Regions from separate parts of the Brenneria tiliae genome, predicted to be linked through region 2. Evidence: predicted binding sites of a transcription regulator. Region 2 holds the regulator's gene; each other region holds the start of a gene.
What was found. Region 2 encodes LexA, which represses DNA repair genes until DNA is damaged. Its sites were predicted from a motif close to TNCTGTATGTACATACAGNA; they were not measured.
Positions count from the first base shown of each region.

Region 1: mutH (DNA mismatch repair endonuclease MutH) is a predicted target of LexA. The motif match lies at 6,853-6,872, and genes of this name have one in related genera.
Region 3: uvrB (excinuclease ABC subunit UvrB) is a predicted target of LexA. The motif match lies at 3,491-3,510, and genes of this name have one in related genera.

Region 1 covers NZ_JAKPCB010000089.1:134,144-144,161, reverse strand. Annotated here, with positions in the region: gene MFP24_RS04620 (oxidative damage protection protein) at 1-244, opposite strand, end outside; gene mutY (A/G-specific adenine glycosylase) at 241-1,332, opposite strand; gene trmB (tRNA (guanosine(46)-N7)-methyltransferase TrmB) at 1,497-2,216, shown strand; gene MFP24_RS04605 (YggL family protein) at 2,216-2,560, shown strand; gene MFP24_RS04600 (YggN family protein) at 2,671-3,384, shown strand; gene MFP24_RS04595 (NADP(H)-dependent aldo-keto reductase) at 3,577-4,617, opposite strand; gene MFP24_RS04590 (YgdI/YgdR family lipoprotein) at 4,769-4,987, opposite strand; gene MFP24_RS04585 (TerC family protein) at 5,129-5,845, opposite strand; gene mutH (DNA mismatch repair endonuclease MutH) at 5,927-6,613, opposite strand; gene rppH (RNA pyrophosphohydrolase) at 7,312-7,845, shown strand; gene ptsP (phosphoenolpyruvate--protein phosphotransferase) at 7,858-10,018, shown strand, end outside.
Region 2 covers NZ_JAKPCB010000098.1:263,788-273,805, forward strand. Annotated here, with positions in the region: gene MFP24_RS13730 (LysR family transcriptional regulator) at 1-29, opposite strand, end outside; gene MFP24_RS13735 (pirin family protein) at 140-841, shown strand; gene zur (zinc uptake transcriptional repressor Zur) at 951-1,460, shown strand; gene MFP24_RS13745 (DUF3861 family protein) at 1,523-1,801, opposite strand; gene lexA (transcriptional repressor LexA) at 2,003-2,611, opposite strand; gene dpiA (two-component response regulator DpiA) at 2,746-3,435, opposite strand; gene dpiB (sensor histidine kinase DpiB) at 3,432-5,066, opposite strand; gene citC ([citrate (pro-3S)-lyase] ligase) at 5,459-6,532, shown strand; gene citD (citrate lyase acyl carrier protein) at 6,529-6,831, shown strand; gene MFP24_RS13775 (aldolase/citrate lyase family protein) at 6,821-7,717, shown strand; gene citF (citrate lyase subunit alpha) at 7,730-9,259, shown strand; gene citG (triphosphoribosyl-dephospho-CoA synthase CitG) at 9,427-10,018, shown strand, end outside.
Region 3 covers NZ_JAKPCB010000078.1:14,409-24,426, reverse strand. Annotated here, with positions in the region: gene MFP24_RS00640 (DUF1493 family protein) at 216-533, opposite strand; gene MFP24_RS00635 (STM2901 family protein) at 530-985, opposite strand; partial or broken gene MFP24_RS00630 (glyoxalase) at 1,155-1,328, opposite strand; gene uvrB (excinuclease ABC subunit UvrB) at 1,365-3,374, opposite strand; gene bioD (dethiobiotin synthase) at 4,112-4,789, opposite strand; gene bioC (malonyl-ACP O-methyltransferase BioC) at 4,782-5,543, opposite strand; gene bioF (8-amino-7-oxononanoate synthase) at 5,533-6,681, opposite strand; gene bioB (biotin synthase BioB) at 6,709-7,746, opposite strand; gene bioA (adenosylmethionine--8-amino-7-oxononanoate transaminase) at 7,841-9,130, shown strand; gene MFP24_RS00595 (CidA/LrgA family protein) at 9,229-9,636, shown strand; gene MFP24_RS00590 (CidB/LrgB family autolysis modulator) at 9,636-10,018, shown strand, end outside.

The sequences.
Region 1 (10,018 bases), on a different contig from region 2:
TATGTACGTCCTTACCTTCAAACAGGAACTTGATCATTTCCTGTTCCAGCAGCTTGCGATCTTCAACGTTCATCATGCTGAGCTTCTTCTCGTTAATCAGCATGGTTTGCTTGGTTTGCCACTGCGCCCAGGCTTCTTTGGAGATTTCGTTATAGATGCGTTTGCCCAGTTCGCCCGGGTAGAGCTGAAAGTCCTGCCCTTCGGCTTCACGCTGTAAAAAAGTACAAAAAATCGTTCTGCTCATGCTTCTTCCTCATCAATGGCGCAGGAATTCAATAGTGTCGGCTGGGGCCGGGCTAACTCGCGCAGCAGGCGCTCGACCGGGGCGGCCAGCCCGACGGAAGGCGGCTGCGCTAAGTTATACCAGAGACCCGCGCCTTCATCCATGCAGGACTGTTGTTGTGAGACATTCAGCCATAACGGCACGATATCCAAATGAAAATGGCTGAACGTGTGACGGAAAGCCACCAGCTGTTGTAATCCGTCAGCGTTCAGACCACGGTGTTGCAGCCAGAGTTCCAATTCACCGCGTTCGTCGAACTGCGGAAAGCAGAACAGCCCGCCCCACAGGCCGACGGCGGGGCGCTGCCGCAGCCATATTTTGCCGCCCTGTTGCAGCAGTAAAAAACAGGCGGTTTTTTCCGGCAGCGTCTGTTTGGGTTTCTTGCCGGGATACTGCGCCCAGCTGTGATCGGCGTAGGCCGCGCAGCCGGTATTGAGCGGGCAAAGCTCGCATTTGGGGCGGCTGCGGGTGCACACCATGGCGCCCAGATCCATCATCGCCTGATTAAACTGGCCGACGTCCTGCGCCGGGGTGACATCTTCGCTGATGGCCCACAGCTTTTTTTCCACCTCTTTCTTGCCCGGCCAGCCGTCAACCGCGTAGCAGCGGGCGAGCACGCGCTTTACGTTGCCGTCGAGGATGGGGTAATGCTGCCCCAGCGACAGCGAGAGTATGGCGCCGGCGGTGGAGCGCCCGACGCCCGGCAGGTCCGCCACCTCATCGAAGGTAACCGGGAATTCGCCGCCGTGCCGGGAGACGATGGTCTGCGCCGCCTTGTGCAGATTACGGGCGCGGGCGTAATAGCCCAGCCCGGTCCACAGGTGCAGCACTTCGTCCAGCGGCGCGGCGGCCAGCGCTTTCACGTCCGGGAAGCGGGAAATAAAGCGTTGAAAATAGGGAATAACCGTGGTGACCTGCGTTTGTTGCAACATCACTTCGGACAGCCATACTTTATACGGCGTTTTCTCAAGCTGCCACGGCAGGGTTTTGCGGCCATAGCGTTGGTACCAGTTCAGCACCTGGTGCGCGAACCGTTGCGCTTGCATCATAAAAGGGATCACTATCCGGCAGGTAGAAAGTCTGACTGCGATTCCAGCACAGAGTGAATGTGCTGTAAACCGGAACTTTCCGAGGCGGCGCACTTGCTAAACCGCGGTATCCTTGCATAATGCGCGTTTCCTTAACGAAAACGGACAGACAGTAAACACTCTTTATGATTAATAACGTCATCTCTCCGGAATTTGATGAAAACGGACGCCCGCTGCGTCGTATCCGCAGTTTTGTTCGCCGTCAGGGACGGTTGACCAACGGACAACAGCAGGCGCTGGATAACTACTGGCCGGTGATGGGCGTGGAGTACCAGTCTGAACCGCTGGATATGGCGGCGCTGTTCGGCCGTGATGCGCCGCTGGTGCTGGAGATCGGCTTCGGGATGGGGGCGTCGCTGGTGACTATGGCGCGGCAGCATCCCGAGCAGAACTTCCTGGGGATTGAAGTGCATCTGCCCGGCGTCGGCGCCTGCCTCTCTTCCGCGCAGGAAGCGGGGATCGATAACCTGCGCGTGATGTGCCACGACGCGGTGGAGGTGCTGGAAACCATGATCCCCGATGACGCATTGTCGATGGTGCAGCTGTTTTTCCCCGATCCGTGGCACAAGGCGCGCCACAACAAGCGCCGTATTGTGCAGACGCCGTTTGTCGAACTGGTGCTGGGCAAGCTGAAGATCGGCGGGGTGTTTCATATGGCGACGGATTGGGAACCTTATGCGCAGCATATGCTCGAAGTGATGAGCGCCGTCGCGGCATATCGCAATCTTTCCGATAATAATGACTACGTTGCGCGGCCGGAATCACGTCCGCTGACAAAATTTGAAGTTCGCGGTCAGCGTTTAGGGCATGGTGTTTGGGATCTGATGTTTGAGAGGGTGAAATAATGGCGCAGGCTCGTAGCCGTCGTTTACGTAAAAAACTACACATTGATGAATTTCAGGAACTGGGATTCTCCGTCAGCTGGCGTTTCCCGGAGGGAACCGACGTTGCGGATATCGACCGTATGATGGACAAGTTCGTCGATGACGTGATTGAACCTAACGGTCTGGCGTTCGAAGGCAGCGGTTATCTGCAATGGCAGGGGTTGATCTGTCTGCAGAAGATCGGCCACTGCACCGACGAACACCGCCAGCTGGTCGGCCGCTGGCTGGAAGAGCAGCAGCTGACGGAGGTTAACGTCAGCGATTTGTTCGACATCTGGTGGGATCTGCCCGAGGATCTGATCTAAATTCCGCTCCGGCCGGGTAGCCTCGCCGTTACTCAGCCGTTTTTCGCCCGTTCAACGGGCGGCATGCTCCCTCATCCCCGCGGCCGTGGTTGTTTCCCTCAGGAGAAAATATGTTGCGTAAAATGACTCTGGGTTTATTGATGTTGCTGTCCTGGCAGGTCCAGGCCGCGTATCAGTGTAACGTTAATCCGCAGGACGATATTATCATCAGCCCGCAGCACGTGCAGGTGGTGGGCGCCAGCGGCAATTTGCGGATTTCGCCTGAGGGCGACATCGTGCGCAACGGCGCGCCGTTGAGCCTCAACGCAGAGCAGCGTCAGCAAGCCAAAGCCTATCAGGCAGATCTGCGTCAACAGCTGCCCTGGATCGATCAGGGCGCGCAGCAGCATCTGGAAAAGGCGCGCGTGGCGTTGGATGGCGTTATCGTGCGGGAGCTGGGCAGCGACAGCAACGTCCGCAACCGGCTGACCACGCTGAACGGCCAGTTGAAACAGCAGATGAACCGCGTTATCGAGCATCGCAGCGACGGGCTGACGTTTCACCATCAGGCGATCAAACAGGTCGAGCAGGACGGCAAGCAAATCGTCGAGCAGAGCATGGGCGGCGTGCTGCAGGACAGCCTGAATGAAATGGGCGTAAAGCAGATGACCAGCGGCGGCAATCCGCTCCAGGCGATGATGGGCAACCTCGGCGGTTTGCAGAAAGCGATTCAGACCGAATGGAACAATCAGGAAATGGCGTTTCAGAACTTCGGCGACGAGGTGTGCGGCCGGGTCACCTCGCTGGAGGATCAGCGTAAAAGCTTGCTGCAAACGCTGAAGTAATTACCCCCGTTATGCCCGCGGATACTGTGTTGAGCATCCGTGGTCAAGTCGCTCTCCTCCATCAAGCCCTGACTCTCTCGTCATGCCCGCGCAGGCGGGCATCTCCGCAACGCCGAGCGGAAATCCCCGCCTACTGCCGGGGATAACGATGGCGGCATTCGGAAAGATATAGCGCAATCCAACGGTTGTCGATTAAGGCGCCGGGATGGTAAAACGGCGGTGAATCGCTTCCAGTTCGTCCAGTATTTCCTGATCCAAGGTGAGTTCCAGACTGGCGAGGTTGGTTTGCAACTGCGCTACCGAGGTGGCGCCCAGCAGGGTTGTGGCGACGAACGGCTGCTGGCGGACGAAAGCCAGGGCCATCTGCGCCGCATCCAGGCCGTGTTTCTGCGCCAGCGCCACGTATTCGGCGATAGCCTGTTCGGTATGCGGCGCGCTATAGCGCACAAAGCGGCTGAACAGCGTATTCCGCGCGCCGGCGGGCCTGGCGCCGTTCAGGTATTTGCCGGTCAGCGTACCGAATGCCAGCGCCGAATAGGCCAGCAGCTCAACCCCTTCATGCTGGCTGATTTCCGCCAGACCGACTTCAAAGCCGCGGTTCAGCAGACTGTAAGGGTTCTGAATGGAAACGATGCGCGGCAGATCGTGTTTTTCCGCCAGATGCAGATAGCGCATCACTCCCCACGGGGTTTCGTTGGACACGCCGATATAGCGGATTTTCCCGGCGCGCACCTGCTCATTCAGCGCCTCCAGCGTTTCCAGCAAGGTTACGGCGGGTTTTTCGTCGGTATATTGGTAGCCCAGCTTACCGAAACAGTTGGTTTGCCGCTGCGGCCAGTGCAGTTGATATAGATCGATGTAGTCGGTGTTCAGCCGAGTCAGGCTGGCGTCCAGGGCGTCACGGATATTTTTACGATCCAGCGCCTGCTGCGGCCGGATCCCGCTATCATTGCCGCGCGCCGGTCCGGCGACTTTGCTTGCCAGTATCAGTCTTTCCCGTCCGCCGCGGGATTTCAGCCAGGAGCCGATATAGCTTTCGGTTAATCCCTGGGTTTCCGGGCGCGGCGGCACCGGGTACATTTCTGCTGTGTCAATCAGGTTAACACCTGCGGCAATGGCGTGATCCAATTGGGCATGAGCGTCAGCTTCGCTGTTTTGTTCGCCAAAGGTCATGGTGCCGAGGCCCAGAACACTCACTTCTAAAGAACTATGTGGAATACGATGATATAGCATTGCCAGCTTCCTTTATGTCTGAGAATTACAGATAGGCAGGCAGACGCCTGCCTATCTGAATTTGACTATAACCAAGCCGGGTCATGTGGGGAAGCGTCTTTATTGCATAGCGGTGCCGGGGACGCGCCCGCCGAAGGTCTGACGTGGAGAATCAGCGCTCGATGATCTGCGATATCTGATTGGTGTTAATCTGTTTTTTATTGCCCTGTTCGTCCACGTAGCTGAGCAACCCGGTTTCTTCATCCAACTCCGGCTTACCCTGCGTCAGCAGCATCTGCCCGTCTTTGGTGGCCATGACATAGTGGCTGGAACAGCCGCCGAGAGTGAATAATAACGCCAGCATAACCGCCATTTTTATCTGTGTTTTCATCGTCTTTAACCTGTTTTCGACCGCAAAATTAAGGCCCATCCATCACTGTAGCAAATAGCCGGTGAGGATGATGTAGGAATAATGGAGAAAATTGCTAAAGAATCAGAGCGACGGGCGGCGCTTGCGCCGCCCGCGAGGGGGTTACTCGATGGTGTTGGCTTTTTTACCGCGCAGCAGATTCAGCGTTTCCACCGCCATGGAGAAGAACATCGCGAAGTAGATGTAGCCTTTGGGTACATGAATTTCGACGCTTTCCAGGATCAAGGTGAAGCCGACCAGTATCAGGAACGACAGCGCCAGCATTTTGACCGACGGATGCCGTTCAACAAATTCGCCGATCGCCCGGGCGGAGAACATCATCACGCTCACGGCGATAATCACCGCCGCCATCATGATAAACAGATGGTCGGAAAGGCCGACCGCGGTAATCACGGAGTCCAGGCTGAAGATAATATCCAGCAGCATGATCTGTACGATCGCCCCAAAAAACGAATGCACCTGCGAGACGTGATCCGTCGAGCCGCCCTCTACCGTTTCGTGAATTTCCTTGCTCGACTTCCAGATCAGGAACAGTCCGCCGAAAAACAGGATCAGGTCGCGCAGGGAAATATCATTGCCTAGTACGGTAAACAAAGGGTGGGTCAGGCGGATAACCCAGGCAATAGAGGCCAGCAGCCCCAGACGCATCAGCATGGCGCCCATAAGGCCGATGCGGCGTGCTTTATTTTGCTGAGCTTTGGGGAGTTTGGCGACCACCAGCGACAGGAAAATAATGTTGTCGATACCAAGAACGACTTCCAGAATAGTCAGCGTTCCCAGTGCCAACCAGGCATTCGGATCAACAATCCAATCAAACATTGTATCAATGCACCTTAAACGAAATGTAAACGATATTATACGCCGCCATATTAGCGTGCAGGCAAGCGAAAGTGTGGCAGGTTACAGCAGAAAATGGCGCGCCAACAGGGGAGCGGTGAAGGTTTTCTTTAAGTAGAATCCACGGGGTAAGGTGAGAATCGGCTGCCCAAACTCACCAATCGCTTCCGTCAGGGCGCGGCTGTTGGCCGCTTTGGGGCGTAATTGTAGCACTTCGCCGTGGCGGGCGGTGATACTTTCAACCCGGCCGAGGACGATCAGGTCCATCAGCTCTTCCCAGTCGCGGCGCAGCTGCTCTTCCTCTTCCCGGCTGGGGCTCCAGATAAGCGGGGCGCCAATCCGCCGTGCGCCCAAAGGGATATGCCGCGAGCCTTCCACCGGGATCCACAGTACCCGCGCCAGTTTGTGCCGTACGTGGCTGCTTTCCCAGGTGACGCCGCTGTTGCCGGTGAGCGGGGCGACGCAGACGAAAGTGGTTTCCAGCGGTTTGCCCTGCTTGTCGATGGGAATGGTTTTCAACTCGATACCGATATCGGCGAAATCCTGCTCCGGCTTACTGCCGGCGCTGGCGCCCAGAAAACGCTCCAGCAGTATGCCAATCCAGCCTTTATCCCGTTTCAGGTTCGCCGGCAGCGGCAGCTGCGCGATCGCCGCCAGTTCAGCCAGATTGTAACCGGCAAGCGACCGGGCACGCAGCAACAGTTCCTGTTCACTATGCGGCGGCGTAGTGAAAACGGATGGTGAATTCATAAGTTAGATAGCCTGATTTTTTCCGTTCAAAAAAAACACAACGGGTGAAAAACATTAACGCACAGTCGGAAAACTTGTTGAAGGAGTCAATAATAGCATGATTCATAGCGGTTTTTCCCAATGAGTTCCTGTCGGCGGAATCTTATTTTATAAACTGTGCACCTGTAGACGCCAACAATGAACAGGATCTTACACCAGGTTATCCACAGATTTCTTGGATAACCGACATAAAGAAGCATTACTGGTTTGATTTACAGCCTTGACGCGGGGCGGTTTTGCTGTTTTTGCCGGTTTTTTGTCTGATGAACTGTCCGTGGTTGTGGATAAAGTCGGTATAGGACGATCTTTCGCCAGCGTTAAGGCAACAATAATTTCGTCAGGATCCTTTACGGCGGTTTTGTGGTTGAAAACCGAATTAACGTCATGAAAGTAAATGATTATTTATTTAGATCTTAAAGGAGGGGGTTAACGGTCGGCAACAGGTTCCACTTACTTTTTCATGGGTTCTGCACAAAGATGTCCACAGAAATAGTGAATAAGCCGCCGGGATCGGCTTTTACATGTTTATAACTTTGATGCTATCTGTGGGTTATCGCGACTTTATTAGAAGGGGGACGGCTCCAAGCAGTAGTTTACCGTCTGCCGGGAGTGTGAAACAATCAGCTCATCTTTGCATTAAAGTCTATTGAGGTAGTCCGGTGATCGATGATGATGGCTACCGCCCGAATGTTGGTATCGTAATTTGTAATCGGCAGGGACAGGTCTTGTGGGCTCGTCGCTACGGGCAGCACTCCTGGCAGTTTCCTCAGGGGGGAATTAATCCCGGCGAAAATGCGGAACAGGCGATGTACCGTGAACTGTACGAGGAAGTGGGGTTAAGGAAAAAAGATGTGCGTATCCTGGCATCTACCCGCAACTGGTTACGCTATAAATTACCAAAACGTTTGGTGCGTTGGGATACAAAACCGGTATGTATCGGCCAAAAGCAAAAATGGTTTCTGCTACAGTTAATGTGCAATGAGTCAGAGATCAATATGCAAAGCAGCGGTACGCCTGAATTCGACGGCTGGCGCTGGGTCAGTTACTGGTATCCGGTACGTCAGGTGGTATCTTTCAAGCGCGACGTTTATCGTCGGGTGATGAAAGAGTTTATCAGCCCGGTGATACAGCTTCAGGAGCATAGCGCGGCTCGGACGGCGCAGCCGCCCGGCGCCCGGCGAAAGAGAGGGTAAATCAGGCACATCATGCTCACGCGCCTGCGAGAAATTGTCGAAAAAGTAGCGGCGGCGGCCCGCCTTGATGATGCGCTGGATATTCTGGTGAATGAAATCTGTCAGGCGATGGACACGGAAGTCTGTTCCATCTATCTGGCCGATCACCACCACCAATGCTACTACCTGATGGCCACGCGCGGACTGAAAAAACCGCGCGGACGCACCGTCACGCTGGCGTTCGGCCAGGGCGTGGTCGGTCTGGTGGGCCAGCGGGCGGAACCGATTAATCTGGCGGATGCCCGTTCCCACCCCAGTTTCAAATATATTCCCGCCGTAAAGGAACAGCATTTCCGCTCTTTTCTCGGGGTGCCCGTTATCCATCGCCGCCAGCTGCTGGGGGTATTGGTGGTGCAGCAGCGCGAACACCGGCAGTTTGATAAAAACGAAGAGTCGTTCATGGTGACGCTGGCGACGCAGCTGGCGGCCATTCTTTCCCAGTCGCAGATTAAAACGCTGTTCGGGCAATTCCGTCAGGCGCGCGTTAAAGCGCTGACGGCATCTCCCGGCGTGGCGATCGCGCCCGGCTGGCGGGATTGCAGCCAGCCTTCTCTGGATCAGGTCTTTCCCGCGTCAAGTCTGGACAGCGAACGGGAGCGCGCCCGGCTGACCCAGGCGCTGGAGGAAGCCACCGCGGAGTTTCGCCGTTTCAGCAAACGCTTCGGCGCCGGCGCGCAAAAAGAGAGCGCGGCCATTTTTGATCTCTATTCCCACCTGCTTAATGATGCCCGCTTTAAGCGCGAGCTGTTTCAGGAAGTAGACGCCGGCAACGCCGCGCAATGGGCGGTCAAGCTGGTGATTGAGCGTTTCGCGGCGCGCTTCTCCAACCTGCAGGATACCTATCTGCGCGAGCGGGCCGGCGATTTCCGCGCCCTCGGGCAGCGGCTGTTATTCCATCTCGACGATAACGCGCCCAGCCTCGGACGGTGGCCCGAACGCTTTATTCTGGTCGCCGATGAACTGACGGCGACGCTGCTGGCGGAATTGCCCGCGGAGCGGCTGGCGGGGGTGGTGGTCTACGACGGCGCGGCAAATTCTCATGCCGCCATTCTGGTGCGCGCCATGGGGATCCCGACCCTGGTCGGCGCGGATATTCAGCCTGAGCTGCTTCATCAGCGCATGCTGATTATCGACGGCTATCGCGGCGAGCTATTGGTGGATCCCGAACCACTATTGGTGCAGGAATATCAGCGCCTGCTGCTTGAGGAAAATGCGCTCACCCGCCTGGCGGAAGATGATATGGCGCGCCCGGCGGTGCTGAAAAGCGGCGAACGCATGCAGGTGATGCTGAACGCCGGATTAAGCTCAGAGCATGATAAAAATATTATAAATCAGGTGGATGGCATTGGCCTGTATCGAACCGAGATCCCCTTTATGCTGCAGAGCGGCTTCCCGTCCGAGGATGAGCAAACGACGCAATATCAAAGCATGTTGCAGCTCTATCCCGCGGGGCAGGTCATATTGCGTACCTTGGACATCGGCGCCGACAAGCCATTGCCGTATCTACCCATCAGTGAAGAGAACCCCAGCCTTGGCTGGCGCGGTATCCGTATCACCCTCGATCAGCCGGAAATATTTCTTATCCAGATTCGCGCCATGCTGCGGGCGAACGCCCATAGCGGCAATCTGCATATTCTGCTGCCGATGGTGAGCAGTCTGGATGAGATCGATGAGTCCCGCCGCCTGATCGACCAGGCCGCGGGCGAAGTCGCGGAACAGCTGGGGGCCCCGCAGCCCAGGCCGCGCATCGGCATTATGATCGAAGTGCCGTCGATGATTTTTATGCTGCCGCATCTGGCCGAGCGCGTTGATTTCGTTTCCGTCGGCACCAACGATCTGACCCAGTATCTGCTGGCGGTGGACCGTAACAACGCCCACGTCGCTTCCCTGTATGACAGCCTGCATCCGGCGATGCTACAGGCGCTGAATACCATCGCCGCCGAGTGCCGGCGCCACGGTATCGCGGTTTCCGTGTGCGGCGAGATGGCGGGAGAGCCGCTGGGGGCGCTGGTGCTGACCGGGCTGGGGTATCGCACGCTCAGTATGAACGGCCGCAGCGTGGCGCGCATTAAATACCTGCTGCGCCAGATTGACTTACCCGAGGCGCAGACCCTGGTCGGACAACTGCTGACGG
Region 2 (10,018 bases):
TCCAGCGTCAATGCTCGTTCTTTAGACATGTAGACACTCATTCAGTAATTTTGAATATACCCACCAGATTAACTAGCTAACAATCGAGCGTCCACACAATTACTATCTGTTTAAGAAATAATTATCCGGGCTTACTACCATGATCATAAAAAGATCGGCAGAGCAATGCGGTCAAGCTGACTATGGCTGGTTGCAGGCGCGCTATACATTCTCTTTCGGCCATTACTTCGACCCGCAACTGCTGGGCTACGCCTCGCTGCGGGTGCTGAATCAGGAAGTGCTGGCGCCGGGCGCGTCGTTCCAACCGCGCACTTACCCGCGCGTCGATATCCTCAATATCATTCTTCAGGGCGAGGCGGAGTACCGCGACAGCCAGGGTCACCATATCCAGGCCCAAACGGGCGACGTGCTGCTGCTGGCGACGCAGCCCAACGTCAGCTACAGCGAACATAATACCAGCGCGAACCAACCGCTGACGCGTATGCAGCTGTGGCTGGACGCCTGCCCGACGCGGGAAAACTGCCCGCTGCAGCGGTTGAGGCTGAATAAAACCGCCCTAAGTTTACTGGCCTCGCCGGAGGGGGAGCAAAACAGCCTGCAACTGCGCCAGCAGGTGTGGGTCCATCACCTGGAACTACAGGAAAATGAGCGGCAGAGCATTAAACTGAACGGCAATCAGGCTTATCTCCAGTTGCTGCACGGCTCGGCGGCGGTGAGCGGCAACAGGCATGACGGCGACAGGCTGGGCTGCGGCGATGGCGCGTTTATCCGCCAGGAAAGCGGGTTGACCATTCAGGCCGAGACGCCGCTGCGCGCTTTGCTGATCGATCTGGTGGTTTAAGTTTTCGCTCTCCATCTTTAGCGGCCGGTGAACGTCACTGGTTCTGCCTTTTCTTGCAGCCGTGGTAAGATATCGGCCTGGTTCCTTTATGCGTCAGGGTGATATGGCAATGGATTCAACCAATCAGGACAAACTACTTGCCCAGGCTGAACAGATTTGTCAGCACCGCGGCGTACGTTTGACGCCGCAGCGGCTGGAAGTGTTACGCCTGATGGCGCAGCAGTCCGCTGCGATCAGCGCATACGATCTGCTCGATCTGCTGCGCCTATCCGAGCCGCAGGCCAAACCCCCGACGGTTTACCGCGCGTTGGATTTTCTGCTGGAGCAGGGATTTATTCATCGGGTGGAGTCAAACAACAGCTATGTGCTTTGCCACCATATCGAAGATCATAGCCACACCTCGGCGCTGTTTATCTGCGACCGCTGCGCTCAGGTTACCGAGCGTCAGACGGAAGGGGTGGAGGAAATACTGCGCGGTCTGGCGCAGCAGGCGGGCTTTACCCTGCGCCACAGCGTGATTGAGGCGCACGGACTTTGTGAAGGCTGCCAGGAAGTTGCGGCCTGTAAACAAACGGAGCATTGCGATCACGACCACAGCATTCCCATCAAGAAACGCTAGTTCCGGCAAAGGGTTGCAAGGGCCGATCGGTCCCGTCCGTCATTCACCGCGCCCTTGCTTATTCACTGGCTGTTTTTGATGCTTTTCTTAAAATCGCCGATAAACTCTTTTAGGGCCGGGTGGATTTTTTGAAACATCTCTTCTTTCCTGTTAAGCGTGACTACCTCGCCAAACAGTTTCATGCCGACTAAAAATGGATACAGCTGCTCTTCAGGCAGCGCTGTTTTGCCGTCGCATAAGGAAAGGATTTTGGTTAGATCGTCATGGGAGGTGAACGGAAATGAGACTTCATTATCAGGTTGTTCCGTATCTTTTACGGTAATGATATAGCGTTTTGACATAAGCTGGTTTTCCACTTGGCGCAGGTGTGATTATAAGGTTTATTCCCTGTGATACGATACTGGATCCGGCGGACCGAAATCGATCGTTTTTATCACCACCGCACGTTTCGTCCCGTTTCCAACCCAGCCATATCGCCCCGCAAGCGGAGCGATAATCGATAAGAAACGCCAGGGACTATCGCCTGTGTCAAAGACGTAAAATCAGCTCCAGTCGCCGTTGCGAATAACGCCGACCGCCAGCCCTTCAATAGAGAAATTCTGCTGCCGCAGATCGACGACAATAGGGGAAAACTCTTCGTTTTCAGCCAGAAGATGTACGGTATTACCTTGTTTTTTCAATCGCTTGACCGTGACTTCATCTTCAATCCGTGCCACAACCACCTGCCCGTTACGGACGTCCTGCGTTTTATGCACCGCCAGCAAATCACCATCCATAATACCGATATCTTTCATCGACATTCCGCTCACGCGCAGCAGGAAGTGGGCGCTTGGTTTGAACATGGACGGGTCGACCTGATAGTGGCACTCGATATGCTGCTGAGCCAGCAGCGGCTCACCCGCCGCGACGCGGCCAATCAGCGGAATGCCGGTCTCTTCTTCCATCAGCAGGCGAATACCGCGCGACGCGCCGGATACGATTTCAATGACGCCTTTGCGCGCCAATGCCTTTAAATGCTCCTCGGCGGCATTTGGCGACCGAAATCCCAGCTGCTGGGCAATTTCCGCACGCGTCGGCGGCATACCGGTATGCGCAAGATGATCGCGGATCAGGTCATAAACCTGCTGCTGTCTGGCTGTTAATGCTTTCATTCCGCCCCCTGGTTGTTTATACAGTTTTGCTGTGAGTATATACAGGTAAGGAATAATTGGGAACCGGTAAATCAGTAACTTCATGCCGTCCCGTACGTTAAATCGGTCGCTTTGCCGATTTTTCATCCCGTTTTTCAATCCTCAGAGCGGATTAATCGGTAAATCCGCTGCGGACGCCCCACCTTACCGTAAACAATTTCAGCTTCAATCATCTGCCTGGCGGCACAATACTCCAGATAACGCCGCGCGGTGGTCCGGCTCAATCCAAGCTGCAACGCAACGGTTTCCGCCGTATGGCGAGTTTGCTCACCATGAAACAACGATTGCACTTTATTCAGCGTCAGTTCATCAATGTTGGCAGGTAATTTTTCTTTTGGCTTCCCCCGGGCATAAGCATTGTACATATCATCGATTTGGCTCTGGCTAATGCCATTATGCTGGTTAAACATATCCAGCCGATGCCAAAAACGCTCCAGAGTCTGACTCAGACGCTCATAGGCAATAGGTTTGATGAGATAGTCAAACACCCCACAGCGAATAGCGTCGGCCACCGTATCCATATCACTGTCCGCCGTGATAAGCACAACACCGCCCGCAAAGTGATTCAGGGTCAGTTCATGCAACAGGCTTAGGCCTTGTCCATCGGGTAGAAAATTGTCCAGAAGTATCAAATCGGGGTTAAAACGGTCCACCATCGTCCGGGCCTGGCTCAAATTACCCGCCAGCCATATTTGCCCGCATTCACGATGCTGTCGGATAAACTCCACGTGCATTTCCGCCAATGGCGTTTCATCCTCCACGATTAATATATTTATCTTCGTCATGGGTATCCCTTCGTTTTCGGAATAAATATGGAAAAGAGCGTGCCGCAGGGCGTATTGTTTTCTAAAGTAATGACTCCGCCGCTACGGCCGACGTAGCTGGCAACCAGGTAAAGCCCAATGCCGTGTTCGCCAGCCTCTTCGGTTTTAGTACTCACCCCTTGTTTAAAGATTTTTTCTCTGAGTGAGTCGGGAACGCCGCATCCCTGATCGGCAACTTCGATGACGACATCCTGCCCTTCATCAGAAAAGAACAGTTCAATCGTATGATTACCTTGCGGATTTTTCAGACTGGCTTCAAAAGCGTTATCCAGCAGATTGCCCAATACGGCGGAGAATTCGGTGCTATCCATGCCCTGGGGGAGTTGGCGTAACCGGCTGCCGGGAACCAACGTCAGAATCAGTCCCAACTGTCTGGCCCGTAGGATTTTACCAAACAGCAAACCCGCGACCTGACGATCGTCAATGGCGCTGCGCAAGCTATCCACCAGAGTCTGCTGTGCCTGCGAAGCGCTGTTTACCATCAACAAAGCCCGATCATATTCTTTCATTTGCAACAGACCGCTCAGCGTGGACATCCAGTTGAGATGTTCATGGCGAACGGTACGTAAATTCTCGGCGTATTGCTTAATCTGGCTCAGCTGGGCATTCAACGTGGCAATCTCGTCTTTGGCTCGAAAGCTGACAATGGCGCCCAGTAACTCCTCCCCCGAACGGATCGCCGCCCGATTGGCAATAACATTCAGTCCATTAAAGGTGCATATTACGTCCTGGCGATTCTCCTCCAGATGGCGCGTAAAAAAATCGGCCGGCATCACCACCTGGCCGATGGGCTTACCCAACCATTGACGCCCCGGTGAATTCAGCCCCAGCATTTTGCGCGCATTGCGATTGATTGCCGTAATCAGTCCATCCGGATCAACGGCGATCATGCCTTCGATCATCGCACTGAACAGCGCTTCTTGCTGACGGATAACGCGAACGATCTGCTTCGGTTCCATTCCCATCATTTGGTGTCGTATATGTCTGGCGAACTGCCAGGAAAGAAGCAGTAATATCAGAAGGACAACCACAAAAGCGATCCCCATCGGCAACAGAAAGGTTCTCTGCCAGTGATCGATCTTACTGAGCAGATAACCGATGGAGACCACCCCGATCACTTCATCCTCGGCGTTAAAAATGGGGGTCTTGGCACGCATCGCCAATCCCATCGAACCTTTTCCGGTAATGAAATAGCTTTCACCCCGCTCCAGCGCGCCAGGTTTGGTCCATTGCATCGGCGCCCCGAGCTTTTGCGGATTGGGATGGTAAAGGCGGATGGAATATCGATCGCCGATAACCACATAATCGGAGTTGGAGTTGGAGCTGAACTTCCTGGCTATCGCTTCCAGCCGTTGGATATCGCGTTGCTCAACCGCCAGTATGACTTCGTCCATCGAAGCAATGATCTTGGCCTGATTCATAGCCATATCACCGACCTGCTGCGCCAGATAGCGCTCAAAATTTTTTGACAGAAATAGATCGAGGCTGACGACCAACGAAAGGGAAACCATCAGCAATAATATAAAAATGCGCAGAGGAAAAGCGATACCGTCAATAAACTGGAACTGAAGGATAGTAGATTTTGTACTCATGACTCCCCTTAATCCCATATTTTTATTAAATTTATTTCGTCATGTTTATTTTGTTAATAATGTAACGAAATTGTTTTTTCAACATACTCCGGCTCATAAATAACATCATACACATACTATCACTTAAACGAATTAAACAAATAATATTTACGAAAATATAAATAGATTAAGGAAATAAATAGCAATAAACCAAATAAAAAAAATTTAACCTATTTAAATTCAAGTTATTTTTGTGAATCATGTCAAGATAATACTTACCTATTCTATTTAGGATAAGTCCATAAATAACGGACGGGCACCAGAAGCGATTTTATTTTCATATATATCCGATGTCTCTATTTCAATGAGATAGCATAACCCATCGCGGCAATGCTATAGAAAGGTGTTGACCAATGGATAACAACATATTCTTTTCACGGGTAAAAATATCCGAAAGCAGGAAAATCGCGGAGATTATCAAATTCCTGCGCCAGAATGATCTGCATATGGACATAACCATTGACGATTTCATTACCGTGACCCGGAATGAGACGTTAATTGCCTGTGGTGGAATCTCCGACAATATCATCAAATGCGTGGCAATCAGTAAATCAGTACGTGGCGAAGGACTGGCGCTCAAACTGGCAACCGAATTAATTAACCTGGCCTATGAGCGTCATCACCGTCATTTATTCATATATACAAAACCACAAAATGAATCACTATTTAAACATTGCGGTTTTCATACCATTGTTGATGTTCCAGACACCGTAGTACTGATGGAAAATAGCGCTAATGGCCTAAAACGTTACGCCGCATCACTGACCGCACTGCGCCGGCCTGGTAAACGAATCGGCAGCATTATTATGAACGCCAATCCATTTACCAACGGGCACCTTTATCTTGTTCAGCAAGCCGTAAAACAATGTGACTGGCTGCATATCTTTTTGGTGAAAGAAAATACTTCACGTTTCCCTTATGAAGATCGTCTGCAACTGGTACGACGCAGCACTGCCGATATCGCGAATCTGACCGTACATCCGGGATCCGACTATCTGATTTCGCGGGCCACATTCCCTTGTTATTTCATTAAAGACAAAGGTGTCGCCGACCATTGCCACACCGAAATTGACCTCAAAATTTTTCGCCAATACCTGGCCCCCGCATTAGGCATCACCCACCGGTTTGTCGGCAGCGAACCATTTTGCCATGTGACGGCCAAGTATAACCAGGATATGCGTTACTGGCTGGCCACGACCTCACTGCCTTCCCCACCCATTGTAGTGATGGAAATCGAACGATTGTGCTACCACGGAACCCCGATTTCCGCATCCGGCGTTCGCAAGCTATTGGTGAAAAAAGATATCAAAGCGATCGCGCCGTTAGTGCCTCGTGCGACCCGCGACTATTTGCAACGCATGCTCGCAGCCAACGCCGCCGCCGCGTCCTCCTCAAAAAAAACCGTATTGGAATCAGGTGAAAAATGAAAATTACCCGCGCAGCCGTCGCCGGCACTCTCGAATCGAGCGACGTGATGATACATATCGCCCCATCTGAAACGCCAGGCGTCGATCTGCAAATCAGCAGCAGCGTTGAAAAACAGTTTGGCGACGCCATTCGCACCACCGTGCTGGACGTGTTCTCTCAGCACAACATCAGCAACGTTCAGATCGTCGTGGATGACAAAGGCGCGCTGGACTGCATTCTGCGAGCACGTATGGAAACGCTGTTACTACGGGCAAGCGGCCTTTCACATTTACCCTGGGAGAACAGAGATGACGCCTGAAAGAAAAAATCGGATCCGTCGCAGCATGCTTTTTGTTCCCGGAGCCAATGCCGCAATGGTCAGCAATGCGTTTATCTACCGTGCCGATTCGCTGATGTTCGACCTGGAGGATTCCGTCGTTCTTCGTGAAAAAGACGCGGCCCGTCGTTTAATTTATCACGCGTTACAGCACCCGTTGTATCAGGAAGTAGAAACCATCGTACGGGTGAATCCCCTGAATTCCGCCTACGGTCTGGACGATCTGGAAGCCGTAGTACGAGGCGGCGCCGATATTATCCGCCTGCCAAAAACCGATACTGAACAGGACGTTTGGGATATTGAACATGAAATCACGCGGATTGAAAAAGCATGCGGCCGTGAAGCCGGCGATACAGGCCTGCTCGCCGCCATCGAATCGGCCGAAGGCATCACCCACTGCGCCGCCATTGCGCTGTCCTCGCCCCGGCTGATCGGTATCGCTCTCGGGGCCGAAGATTATGTCCGTAACTTACGAACCGAACGTTCCCCACAAGGCATGGAGTTGCTGTTCGCCCGCTGTTCCATTCTTCAGGCCGCCCGCGCCGCGGGGATCCAGGCTTTTGACACCGTGTATTCCGATGCCAATAACGATGAGGGTTTTCTTCAGGAAGCCGCGTTGATTAAGCAACTCGGTTTTGACGGTAAATCGCTGATCAATCCGCGCCAGATAGAGCTACTGCATAACCTCTATTCACCAACCCGGAAAGAGGTCGAACACGCGCAACGCGTCATTACAGCCGCTGAAGCCTCGGCACGCGAAGGGCGCGGCGTCGTGTCGCTGGACGGGAAAATGGTAGACAGCCCGGTCATCGAACGCGCCCGTCTGGTCCTTTCACGCGCCGCACTCTCCGGCATCCAGGAAGAATAAGGTAAAACAATGATGACTCAGCAACAGAATTCCCTGCGGCAACAGCATGTTGTCGCCTTTGGCTCTCAATCCGACCAACCACTGAAAACCTTTCAGGAGGATGACAAAAACGCATATCGGGCGCAAAGGCGCCATGATAGAAAATTGTGCGACCAATTGGATGACGCCATTCGGCGTTCCGGCTTACGTGATGGTATGACCGTCTCATTTCATCACGCGTTTCGCGGCGGTGATCTGACACTCAATCAGGTGATGTCCGGCCTCGCGCAAATGGGGTTCAAAAACCTCACGCTGGCCTCCAGTTCGCTGAATGATTGCCATGCGCCGTTAATTGAACATATCCGCAACGGCGTAGTGAGCAAAATCTATACCTCCGGCCTGCGTGGGGCGCTGGCGGAGCAGATCTCCCGCGGGCTGCTGGCCGAACCGGTGCAGATTCATTCCCACGGCGGGCGGGTGCATTTAATCAATAGCGGCGAATTGCACATCGACGTCGCGTTCCTTGGCGTTCCCGCCTGTGACTGCGAGGGAAATGCCAACGGCTACACGGGCAGAGCCTGCTGCGGCTCGCTCGGTTATGCCCAGGCCGATGCGGAAAACGCCGACTGCGTGATACTGCTCACCGAACAGATTCTGCCCTACCCCCATAACCCGGCGAGCATTATGCAGGATCAGGTTGATCTGATCGTACAAATCGACCAGGTCGGGGATCCCGACAAGATCGGCGCGGATGCAACCAGAATGACCTCCAATCCCCGCGAGCTACTCATTGCTCGCTCGGCGGCCGACGTGATCGTCAACTCGGGCTATTTCAACGCCGGATTTTCACTACAAACCGGTACCGGCGGCGCGTCACTGGCCGTTACCCGTTTTCTGGAAGATAAAATGCGTCGCCGCAATGTTCACGCCGGTTTCGCGCTGGGCGGCATTACCTCCACAATCGTTGATCTGCATGAGAAAGGATTGATTAAAAAACTTCTTGATGTGCAGAGTTTTGATCGCTTTGCCGCCGAATCATTGGCGCATAACCCCAATCATATCGAGATCAGCGTCAACCAGTACGCCAACTGGGGTTCCAAGGGCGCGGCTGTGGATCGGCTCGATATTGTGGTGCTCAGCGCTCTGGAGGTGGATACCCAGTTTAACGTCAACGTATTGACCGGCTCTGACGGCGTACTGCGCGGCGCATCCGGCGGTCATTGCGATACCGCGGTCGCCGCAGCCTTATCGATCATTGTCGCACCGCTGGTACGCGGCCGTATCCCTACGCTGGTTAATCAGGTTCTCACCTGCGTCACGCCGGGATCCAGTATCGATATCCTGGTTACCGATCATGGTATCGCCGTCAATCCGGCGCGTCCGGAACTTGCCGAGCGACTCATCCAGGCTGGGTTAAACGTCGTCTCCATCGACTGGCTGCATCAGCGCGCCCGCCTGCTGACCGGTCAACCTCAACCGATCGACTTTACCGACAAGATTATCGCCGTTGTGCGCTATCGCGATGGCTCAGCGATCGATGTGGTTCATCAGGTAAGGGAATAAACGATGACGCCAATCGCCCCCCATTTGGCCGCCAACCCTATCGTTTCCGTGACGGGGCTGCTACCCAGCCGTGAATTCAGGCAGGCCCGCCAGGCGTTGCGCACGTGAACAGGCGCAATCCCTTCCCGAACTCATCACCCGAATGGAGCCATTGCCCTATGCCGCCCATGACATCCAGTACCGCTGATATCGCCTCGATACTGCGGGTGGAACCTTACAGCGTTCTCGCTTGGCGCGCGATGCTGACGGAAGTAAACCTGACGCCCAAACCCGGACTGGTCGATCGCCACAACTGCGGGGCTCACAAGGATATGTCGCTGCTCGATTTTCATCGCAGCGCGTTCGCGATTCGCCAGTGGCTCCCCTATTTTCTGGAATTCGGTTTCTGCAGCGCTTCACTTCCGCCAACGCATGTTCTATCCGGTATTCGTCCTCTGGGAATGGCCTGCGAAGTACAGATGCTGCGCGCTACCGCCGGGGTAAATACTCACAAAGGCACTGTTTTCATACTCGGCCTGCTGTTTACGGCGCTGGGGAGGCTATTACATCAGCAACAGCCGATAACGCCGGAGCGGCTATGCCGGACCGTCGCCTCATTTTGTTCGGGGTTGGTGGCGCGTGAGCTGGAAACCCGCAATTTACCGCAAACGGCAGGAGAACGGCTGTTCCGGCAACTGAGGTTAACCGGCGCGCGCGGCGCGGCCGAAGCGGGCTACCCGCTCATTATCCGACTGGCGCTGCCCCACTACCGGCTCCGTC
Region 3 (10,018 bases), on a different contig from region 2:
GGCAGTAGGCAGGGATCTACTTCCGCTGGCGGCTCGGTGTTGCTGAGATTCCTCCTCGCGAAAGCGGGAACCTGCCGGAATGACGGATTTGGAGTCGCTATTACCAATGGCTTCTTTGTCAATGCTCTGACCCCCAACGGGGTTCATCATTTCCGCGAAAGTCCGGGGGCGTGGAAATGGACGGTGGTGAGGCATCACCACTATATAGATAGCAATTAATCGTACAACCATCGCCCGGCTTTGGCCGACTCGATATACATACGGATGGTTAACGCCTGCTTGTCCCGATTACGGGACTTGCCGGTAAAAAAAGTGCGAGGTTTCCATGGGTAATAGTTAATTAAAGCAAATCCGTTCGGGTCAACGCTGAAGACGTCGAAATACCTCTTTGTCATTTCAGCGATATCATCGGCTTCGTGTAACTCTTGCAGAACAGCATCGTCATCGACATCCACCTTTTTAAACAAAGTGGTAACCAGCGGCAGTTCACCTTTGACAAAGGCTCTTACATTATCTTCAACAACGTTACTCACCAGATTTTATCCTCCGAACGGACCAGTAAGTTGTATCGATGTACCGTCCTGTAGCTTATCAGGGAAACATCTCGTGCAAGGATTACCCAACCCACTACTGGAACGGCTCTGCCAACAAACGCACCCAGGTTATTCACCCAAAATATTTTTAATCCCCTCATCGAGAAGGATTTCCGGGTAAGAGTCGGCAGAATGCGCTTTCTGAATTTATAAGTGAGGTGCCGACGGAAAAAAATCGACGATCGGGAGGTTCCCGGTGTGGATGTTCCAGGTTTTCCCGGAACTTCAATGCTGTTATTTCCCAAAAAAAGCGCCGCGACCCCAATAATATCCTGAACACCCAATTGTTTCTCCGTTTCATCAATGAGTATCCAGAAAAGTAGCTCCTGTGATGTAAGATTTGACAAACCATCAAAAAAATAGGTGCCGTTCAACTCTTCAGTCGTATCCATCCCCCCTCCAGTTGAGTTCCACATAACCGATGAATAGTATCTGACCAGATACTTTGTCTTTATCGGAAAAAACCTATTATCCAGAATATTGTTGAAGCGGAGGTACCCATATCAATGTTCGTTACAAGGGAGAACCTAGTCAGAGGGCGGACTCCCGCAGCCAGGGCGTATGGGTCACGCCGCCCAGCTTATCCGTGGTCAAATAATCGCTATTGCCCTCCAGCGGCTTTAACGGCAGGCCCAGCGTATCAACGTAGAGCCTAGAGCTGGCCGGAGCTGATTTTACGATGGGGCCAAAACCTGCCACAAACAAGACATCTACACCCGGTATAGCAACATCCATAACTATTCCTCAAAACGTTTCTGCTCGCATCATCCGTCAGGATAACGCAATAAACTGCGCGCGCAGCGCCTGTACCCGATCGCGCAGGCCGGCCGCTTCTTCAAACTCCAGATTCTGCGCGTGGGTCATCATCCTGCTTTCCAGCTCGCGGATTTTCTGCTCCAGCGCTTTCGGCGTCAGCGCCAGATAGTCGGCCGCCGGCTCCGCGGCTTTCTTGCCGCGCCCTTTGCCTCTGTTGCTCGGCTGCCCCAGTTGCAGGATATCGGCGATTTTCTTGTTCAGCCCCTGCGGCACAATGCCGTGTTCCAGGTTGTACGCCTGCTGTTTCTCACGGCGGCGCTCGGTTTCGCTAATCGCCCGCGCCATCGAGGGGGTAATTCTGTCGCCATACAGAATAGCCTTGCCGTTCAGGTTACGCGCCGCGCGGCCGATGGTCTGAATCAGCGAGCGCTCGGAACGCAGGAAGCCTTCCTTGTCGGCGTCCAGGATCGCCACCAGCGACACTTCCGGCATATCCAGCCCCTCCCGCAGCAGGTTGATGCCCACCAGCACATCGAATTCGCCCAGCCGCAGATCGCGGATAATCTCCACCCGTTCGACGGTATCGATATCCGAGTGCAGGTAGCGCACCCGCTCGCCGTGCTCTTCCAGATATTCGGTTAAATCTTCCGCCATGCGTTTGGTCAGCGTGGTGACCAGCACCCGCTCGTTCACCGCGGCGCGCAGACGGATTTCCGACAGCAGATCGTCCACCTGGGTGGCCACCGGCCGCACTTCCAGCAGCGGATCCAGCAGGCCGGTGGGACGCACCACCTGATCGATCACGTCGCCGCCGGATTTTTCCAGCTCGTAGTTGCCCGGCGTCGCCGACACGTAAATGGTCTGCGGCGCCAGCGCCTCGAACTCCTCAAACTTCATCGGCCGGTTGTCCAGCGCCGACGGCAGGCGAAAGCCGTACTCCACCAGGGTTTCCTTACGCGCCCGGTCGCCGCGGTACATGCCGCCTATCTGCGGAATGGTGACGTGCGATTCGTCGACCACCAGCAGACCGTCGGCCGGCAGGTAGTCGAACAGGGTCGGCGGCGGCTCGCCGGGGCCGCGCCCGGAGAGATAGCGCGAATAGTTTTCGATGCCGGAGCAGTAGCCCAGCTCGTTCATCATTTCCAGATCGAACTGGGTGCGCTGGCTCAGCCGCTGCTCTTCCACCAGCTTATCGTTCGCCAGCAGTATCCTGCGACGGTCGGCCAGTTCCACCTTGATATCTTCCATCGCCTGCAAAATACGCTCGCGCGGCGTCACATAGTGCGTTTTCGGATAGATGGTATAACGCGGCACGACGTGCAGAATCTGCCCGGTCAGCGGGTCAAACAGCGACAGGCGCTCCACCTCCTCATCAAACAGCTCGACGCGCAGGGCCACCTCGTCCGATTCGGCGGGGAAGATATCGATCACCTCGCCGCGCACGCGGAAGGTGCCGCGCTGAAACGCCTGATCGTTACGGGCATACTGCAATTCCGCCAGCCGCCGTAAAATCGCCCGCTGGTCGATGATCATCCCCTGCGTCAGGTGCAGCATCATTTTCAGATACAAGTCGGGATCGCCCAGACCGTAAATGGCGGAAACCGAGGCGACCACCACCACATCCCGCCGCTCCAGCATCGCCTTGGTGGCCGAGAGCCGCATCTGTTCGATATGTTCGTTGACCGACGCATCCTTCTCGATAAAGGTATCGGAGCTCGGCACGTAGGCTTCCGGCTGATAGTAGTCGTAATAAGAGACGAAATACTCCACCGCGTTATCCGGGAAAAAGGCTTTCATTTCCCCGTAAAGCTGAGCGGCCAGCGTTTTATTGGGCGCCAGCACCATGGTGGGACGGTTCAGATCGGCGATCACATTGGCGATGGTAAAGGTTTTTCCCGATCCGGTTACCCCCAGCAGCGTCTGATGCGCCAGCCCATCCTCCAATCCTTCCTTTAAACGACGAATGGCTTCCGGCTGATCGCCCGCCGGCTTAAATTCGGAATTCAGTTTGAATGCTTTACTCATAGTCGAATACGTTACTCATGAATGGGCTATCGGATAACACGCGAATGGAACTGAACGGCCGTTATTGACCCTCAGGTTATTATGGGAAGCAATCGCGGACTTTACCACCGCCATGATACTGGATATAAAAACAGCATCAAGAAAATTATCGCCCGGCTGAATGATTAATCAGCGCATGGATTCGCTAGCATATCGGCTGCCGATCCACCAGAAAAAGTTAGCTACTTTTTATCCCCAAACGACTAATTTTGGTAACCTGCCGGTACTACCCTGTCATTAATTTATGCCGTCGCGCGTCGCGCCTGACGACGGCACTTGATTTTAAATAACATAATGATTTTCGTATGATTTTTAAAAAAGCAGAGAATAACGTCAACCCGACGGAAACCCGCGTCAGCTCTCGTCTGGCATGGTTTTCCTAACGCTCATGCACACAGTTATCCACAGAAATAGTGGATAACTCCCACAACCCCGCACCCGCTCTGTGTTACAGAAATACTACCTTCATCAAATATAAGTGCCGATACGGATTTTTTTCACCCCTTTTCTGCGATTTATCTCATAAGTTTTAGACTGAAAAATGCTAAAAACGGAACCCGGATTCCAGAAACGCATTCAGGGGTGGCAAGGGCTAAGGGGGAAAATCAAGATGTTTTTTCTATTGATTGATGAATAAATACCAGGCTAATTATCAATTCGGGGATAAAGCCGGGTATTTATTATCAGCAGGTGAAACGTCAGCCCAACAGCGACAGGTCGATATACCGCCCCGGATTCTGCAACTGCGGCTGCGTCAGATGCGGGATTTCACCCAGCATCGGGGCGGGCAAACGCTGCTGCAAACTGAGCAGATATTCCTGATGGCGCTTTCCCGGCGCTTCAACGTCGTTGGCGATCCAGCCGCCAAGCGTTAGTCCGGCCTGGCGGATGGCGCCGGCGGTCAGCAACGCATGGTTAATGCAGCCCAGCTTGATGCCCACCACCAGAATAACCGGCAATTGCTCCCGCGCCACCCAGTCGGCGAAGGTTTCCTGCGCCGACAGTGGCGTAAACCAGCCTCCGGCCCCTTCCACCAGCAGCCAGTCCGCCTGCTGCTCCAGCGCCCGCAGCCCGGCGGAGAGCGCGGACAGAAGAATAGGCCGCCGCTCCGCCGCGCTGACGATATGCGGCGACGTCGGCTCGATAAACGCCAGCGGATTAACCTGCTGATAATCCAGCCGGACGCCGCTGTTGGCCTGCAGCAGCAAGGCATCGCCGTTGCGCGCGCCCTGCGGGGTTATTTCGCAGCCGGAGGCCACCGGCTTATAGCCGGCGGTACGGTATCCGGCCTGATTGGCGGCCTGCAATAGCGCGCAGCTGGCGATGGTTTTGCCGACATCGGTATCCGTTCCGGTTACAAACCAGCGCTTAATCACGATAAATCACTCCGTAAATCAGTTGATAGCTGAGCGGATAGCCCTCCTGGCGCCGAGGATAGCCCGACGCCAGCGCCTCAAGACGCCCGCGGCTGAGCAAACCGGGCGCGCGTCCCTGATGCAGCCAGGTGGCGCCGATGCCTTTCAGCGACTTCAGCAGCGCCAGCACGTCGGGAAAACAGTGAGTCACCCACTCCTGGTGAAGTTGATGGCGGTATGGCCGGCAGGCGGCCCGTATGGCGGGAACGGAAAGAAAGCGGTTCACCCGGCGGCTGCCGTCCACGCGCCGCCAGGCCTGCGCCAGCTCGCTCAGCGATCCGTCCGCCAGCGTGGAAAAGGCGATGGCGCCGCCCGGACGGGTCACCCGGTACAGCTCGGCCAGCGCGCGCGGCAGATCGTCGCACCACTGCACCGCCAGATTGCTGTAGCTGATATCCACGCTGCCGTCCGCCAGCGGCAGATTTTCGATATCCCCCAGCACATAGCGGTGCGCGGCCCGCTGCTCGCCGGCGTAGGCCAGCATCTCGGGAGACAGGTCCAGCGCGGTCACGATCTTATCCAACTGCCGCCAGCGGCGGCTGAAGTGACCGGTGCCGCAGCCGGCGTCCAGCACCTGCGAGCCGCGATGCGACGCGACCATCTCCAGCAGGCGCGCGCCGCTGGCCCGTTGCAGCGCCGCATGGCGGTCGTAGCTGTCCGCCGCCCGGCCGAACGCCCGGGCGATGGCCGGTTTATTGTGGGTTTCAGTCGGCATGGCGCAGCACCGTCAATAATTGCTCGATATCTTCCGGCCGATGCGCCGCCGTCAGCGTAATCCGCAGGCGGGCGCTGCCGGGCGGCACCGTGGGAGGACGCATCGCCGTTACCCATATTCCCTGCGCGCGCATGCGCGTCATCAACGCCAGCGTGCGGGCGTTGTCGCCGACCAGCAGCGGCTGAATGGCGCTATCGGAGTCCATCGGCCGCCAGGACGAGGTAGCGCAACCGGCGCGGAACTGGGCGATATTGCGCCGCAGCGCCTCCCGCAGCGCTTCCCCCTGGCGGACGCAGTTCAGCGCGGCGCTGAGCGCGCAGGCCTGCGCCGCGGGCATGGCGGTGCTGTAGATCAGATGGCGGGCGAACTGCAACAGGTATTCCGCCGGCGGTTCGGCGCACAGCACGGCGGCGCCGCTGACGCCGAACGCCTTGCCGAAGGTGACGATCAACAGCTCGGGCCTCACCTGCCGCCGCCAGCAGCTTCCCCGCCCTTCCTCGCCCAGCACGCCGACCCCGTGGGCGTCATCCACCATCAGCCAGGCGCCGCGTTCACGACACAGCGCATGCAGCTGCGGCAGCGGCGCGCTATCGCCGTCCATGCTGAACACCCCTTCGGTGACCGCCAGGGTTTGACCCACGGCGGGCTTTGCCAGCAGGCGCCGCAAGGCTTGATGGTCATTGTGGCTAAAACGCCGCAGCGTCGCCGGCGAGTGCGCCGCGGCCTCCAGCAGGGAAGCGTGGCTCAGCCGGTCGGCCAGAATACGATCGCCCGCCTGCGTCAACGCGGCGACCACCGCCTGATTCGCCGCGTAGCCGGAAATAAACAGCAGCGCGCGCGGATAGCCCAGCCACTCCGCCAGCTGTTGCTCCAGCGTCTCATGGGCGTCGGTATACCCCGTCACATGGCCGGAGCCGCCGGAACCGACGCCATAGCGCTGCGCCCCCTGCCGCCAGGCGTGAATAATTTCCGGGTGGCGGCTCAGCCCCAGGTAATCGTTGCTGGAAAAATTGAGGTAGCGCCGTCCGTCCTGCGTCAGCCAGCGGCCGTTGCCGCCCTGATTGGCCCGCCGCGTACGGTAGGCATCATCCTGACGGCGCTGTTCCAGCGCCAGCGCAATGCGCCGTTGCCAGCTCATGGCCGCCGACGCCGCGCCGGCGCACCGCTACAGCGCGGCATTGTAGAACTGCTCCGTGTCGGCGTGGGTCAACTGCCGCGTCAGCCGCTGCTGCTGTTGGTTATCGCCGTATTCCACCTCGGTCTGCTGCGGATTCAACCCCAACTTGCGGAACAGCGCCAGATCTTTATCCTCTTTGGGGTTCGGCGTGGTCAGCAGTTTACAGCCATAGAATATGGAGTTGGCGCCGGCCATAAAGCACATCGCCTGCGTCTGTTCGCTCATCTGCTCGCGACCGGCGGAGAGACGCACGTAGGAGGCCGGCATCATAATGCGCGCCACGGCTATGGTGCGGATAAAATCAAACGCGTCCACGTCCTCGTTATCGGCCAGCGGCGTGCCTTTTACTTTTACCAGCATATTGATCGGCACGCTTTCCGGCGGCGTCGGCAGATTAGCCAGTTGCACCAGCAGGCCGGCGCGGTCGCGCACCGTTTCCCCCAGGCCGACAATCCCGCCGGAGCAGACCTTGATACCGGCGCCGCGCACCTTATCCAGCGTATCCAGGCGCTCCTGATAGCTGCGGGTGGTAATAATGCTGCCGTAAAACTCCGGCGAGGTATCGAGATTATGGTTATAAAAATCCAGCCCGGCCGCGGCTAAACGCGCCGCCTGATCGCCGTCCAGGGTGCCGAGCGTCATGCAGGTTTCCATGCCCAGCTCTTTGACGCCCTGTACCATCTGCTCCAGATAGGGCATGTCGCGCTCGTGCGGATTTTTCCAGGCGGCGCCCATGCAGAAACGGGTCGAGCCGGCCGCTTTCGCCTGACGGGCGGACTCCAGCACCTGCTCCACCTGCATCAGCCGTTCGGTTTCAATGCCCGTACGGTAGCGGGAACTTTGCGGACAGTATTTACAGTCTTCAGGGCAGGCGCCGGTTTTGATCGACAACAGCGTGCTGACCTGTACCTGACGGGGATCAAAATGCTGACGATGAACCTGCTGCGCGGCAAACATCAGCTCCAGAAACGGCTTGTCGAATAGTTCTTGCGCTTGCTCAAGCGTCCAGTAAATGCGGTCGGCCATGGCGGCGTCTCCAAAATAAAAACGTTTCATCAGTTTAAATTAACCCTTTATACTGTCAACCAACTCAATGTATTTTTAGTTTACGACACCTATAATGACGCCTGACGACCTCGCCTTCGACCAACGCCATATCTGGCACCCCTACACCTCCATGACCCAACCGCTGCCCTGTTATCCGGTGGTCGCCGCCGACGGCGTCGAGCTTGAGCTTTCCGACGGACGGCGTCTGGTTGACGGTATGTCTTCCTGGTGGGCGGCGATCCACGGCTATAACCATCCGGCCATCAATCAGGCGTTGCAGCAGCAGATGTCTCGGATGTCGCACGTGATGTTCGGCGGCGTTACCCATCCGCAGGCGGTGGCGCTCTGCCGTCGGCTGGTGGCGATGACGCCGGACGCGCTGGAGTGCGTGTTTCTGGCGGACTCCGGCTCGGTCGCCGTGGAGGTGGCGCTGAAAATGGCGCTGCAATACTGGCAGGCGCGCGGGGAGCGGCGCCAGCGTTTCCTCACGCTGCGCCACGGCTACCACGGCGACACCTTCGGCGCGATGGCGGTCTGCGATCCGCAAAACTCGATGCATAGCCTGTATCAGGGCTATCTGCCGGCGCATCTGTTCGTCGACGCCCCGCAGTGCCGGTTCGACGACGAATGGCGGGAGGAGGATATCGCCCCGCTGCACGCGCAGCTGGCGCAACACGCCGCTCAACTGGCGGCGGTGGTGCTGGAGCCTATCGTGCAGGGGGCCGGCGGCATGCGTTTTTACCATCCGCGCTATCTGCAACGGGTGCGCGAACTGTGCGATCGCTACGGCGTGCTGCTGATCGCCGATGAGATCGCCAGCGGATTCGGCCGCACCGGCAGGCTGTTCGCCTGTGAACATGCGGGCGTCACGCCGGATATTCTCTGTCTGGGCAAAGCGCTGACCGGCGGCTATCTGACGCTTTCGGCCACGCTCACCACCCGGCAGGTGGCCGACACCATCAGCAACGGCGCGGCGGGCTGCTTTATGCACGGCCCGACCTTTATGGGCAATCCGCTGGCCTGCGCGGCGGCCAACGCCAGCCTGGCGCTGCTGGCGGAGAACCGCTGGCAGAACCAGGTGTCCGCCATCGAACGGCAGCTGCGTCAGGCGCTGAAGCCGTTATCCGCCGCGCCCGAGGTGGCGGACGTGCGGGTGCTGGGGGCGATTGGCGTGGTGGAGACGCGCCGCCCGGTCGATATGGCTCGGCTGCAGCGTTTTTTCGTGGCGCGCGGCGTGTGGATCCGCCCGTTCGGCAAACTTATCTATCTTATGCCGCCGTTCATCATTCGGCCCGAACAGCTACGCCGCCTTACCGACGCCGTCGGCGAGGCGGTTTCCGAGCGCGGCCTGTTTACCGACTGAGCCGGCATCCTGATTTACCAGCCGGGAAAATATGTGATCTGTGGCACACTAATTCCATTAGCGCTATCATGGCTGAATCAGTTAATCAGGACTTTCCCATGCGTAATACGATTACCCTTTGTTGGCGGTATTTACGCGCTTTCGCATTGATTTACCTCTGTCTGCTGGCAGGCAATGCGATATCCGCGTTACTCCCTCTGGTTATTCCAGGCAGCATTATCGGTATGCTGATTCTATTCTCGCTTCTCGCTTCGCAGATCCTGCCGGCCACCTGGGTGAAACCCGGCTGTCATCTGTTTATTCGCCATATGGCGCTGCTGTTTGTGCCGATAGGGGTGGGAGTGATGAACTACTACGATCTGCTTAGCCAGCAGTTTGGGCCGATCGTCGTTTCCTGCCTGATCAGTACCTTTATGGTGATGATCGTCGTCGGTTTCAGCACCCAGCTGATGCAGCGCGAACGCGCCATCGCCGCCGATACCCCGCCAACCAAGGACAAACCCTGATGTTCGCCTATTTGTGGTGGTCGTTGCCGCTCACCCTGCTGGTCTTTTTCGCCGCCCGCAAGCTGGCGGCGGCGACCAAAATATCGTTGCTGAACCCCCTGCTGGTTTCGATGGCGATTATCATCCCCCTGCTGCTGCTGCTGCGTATCCCTTACGAGCACTACTTCAAGGGCAGCGAAGTGCTCAACGATCTGCTGCAGCCCGCCGTGGTCGCGCTGGCCTTTCCGCTGTACGAGCAGATTCACCAAATCCGCGCGCGCTGGAAATCCATCATCAGCGTCTGTTTTATCGGCAGCCTCGCCGCCATCGTTTCCGGCACCCTGGTGGCGCTGTGGATGGGCGCATCCCCTGAGATTGCCGCCTCGGTGCTGCCGAAATCCGT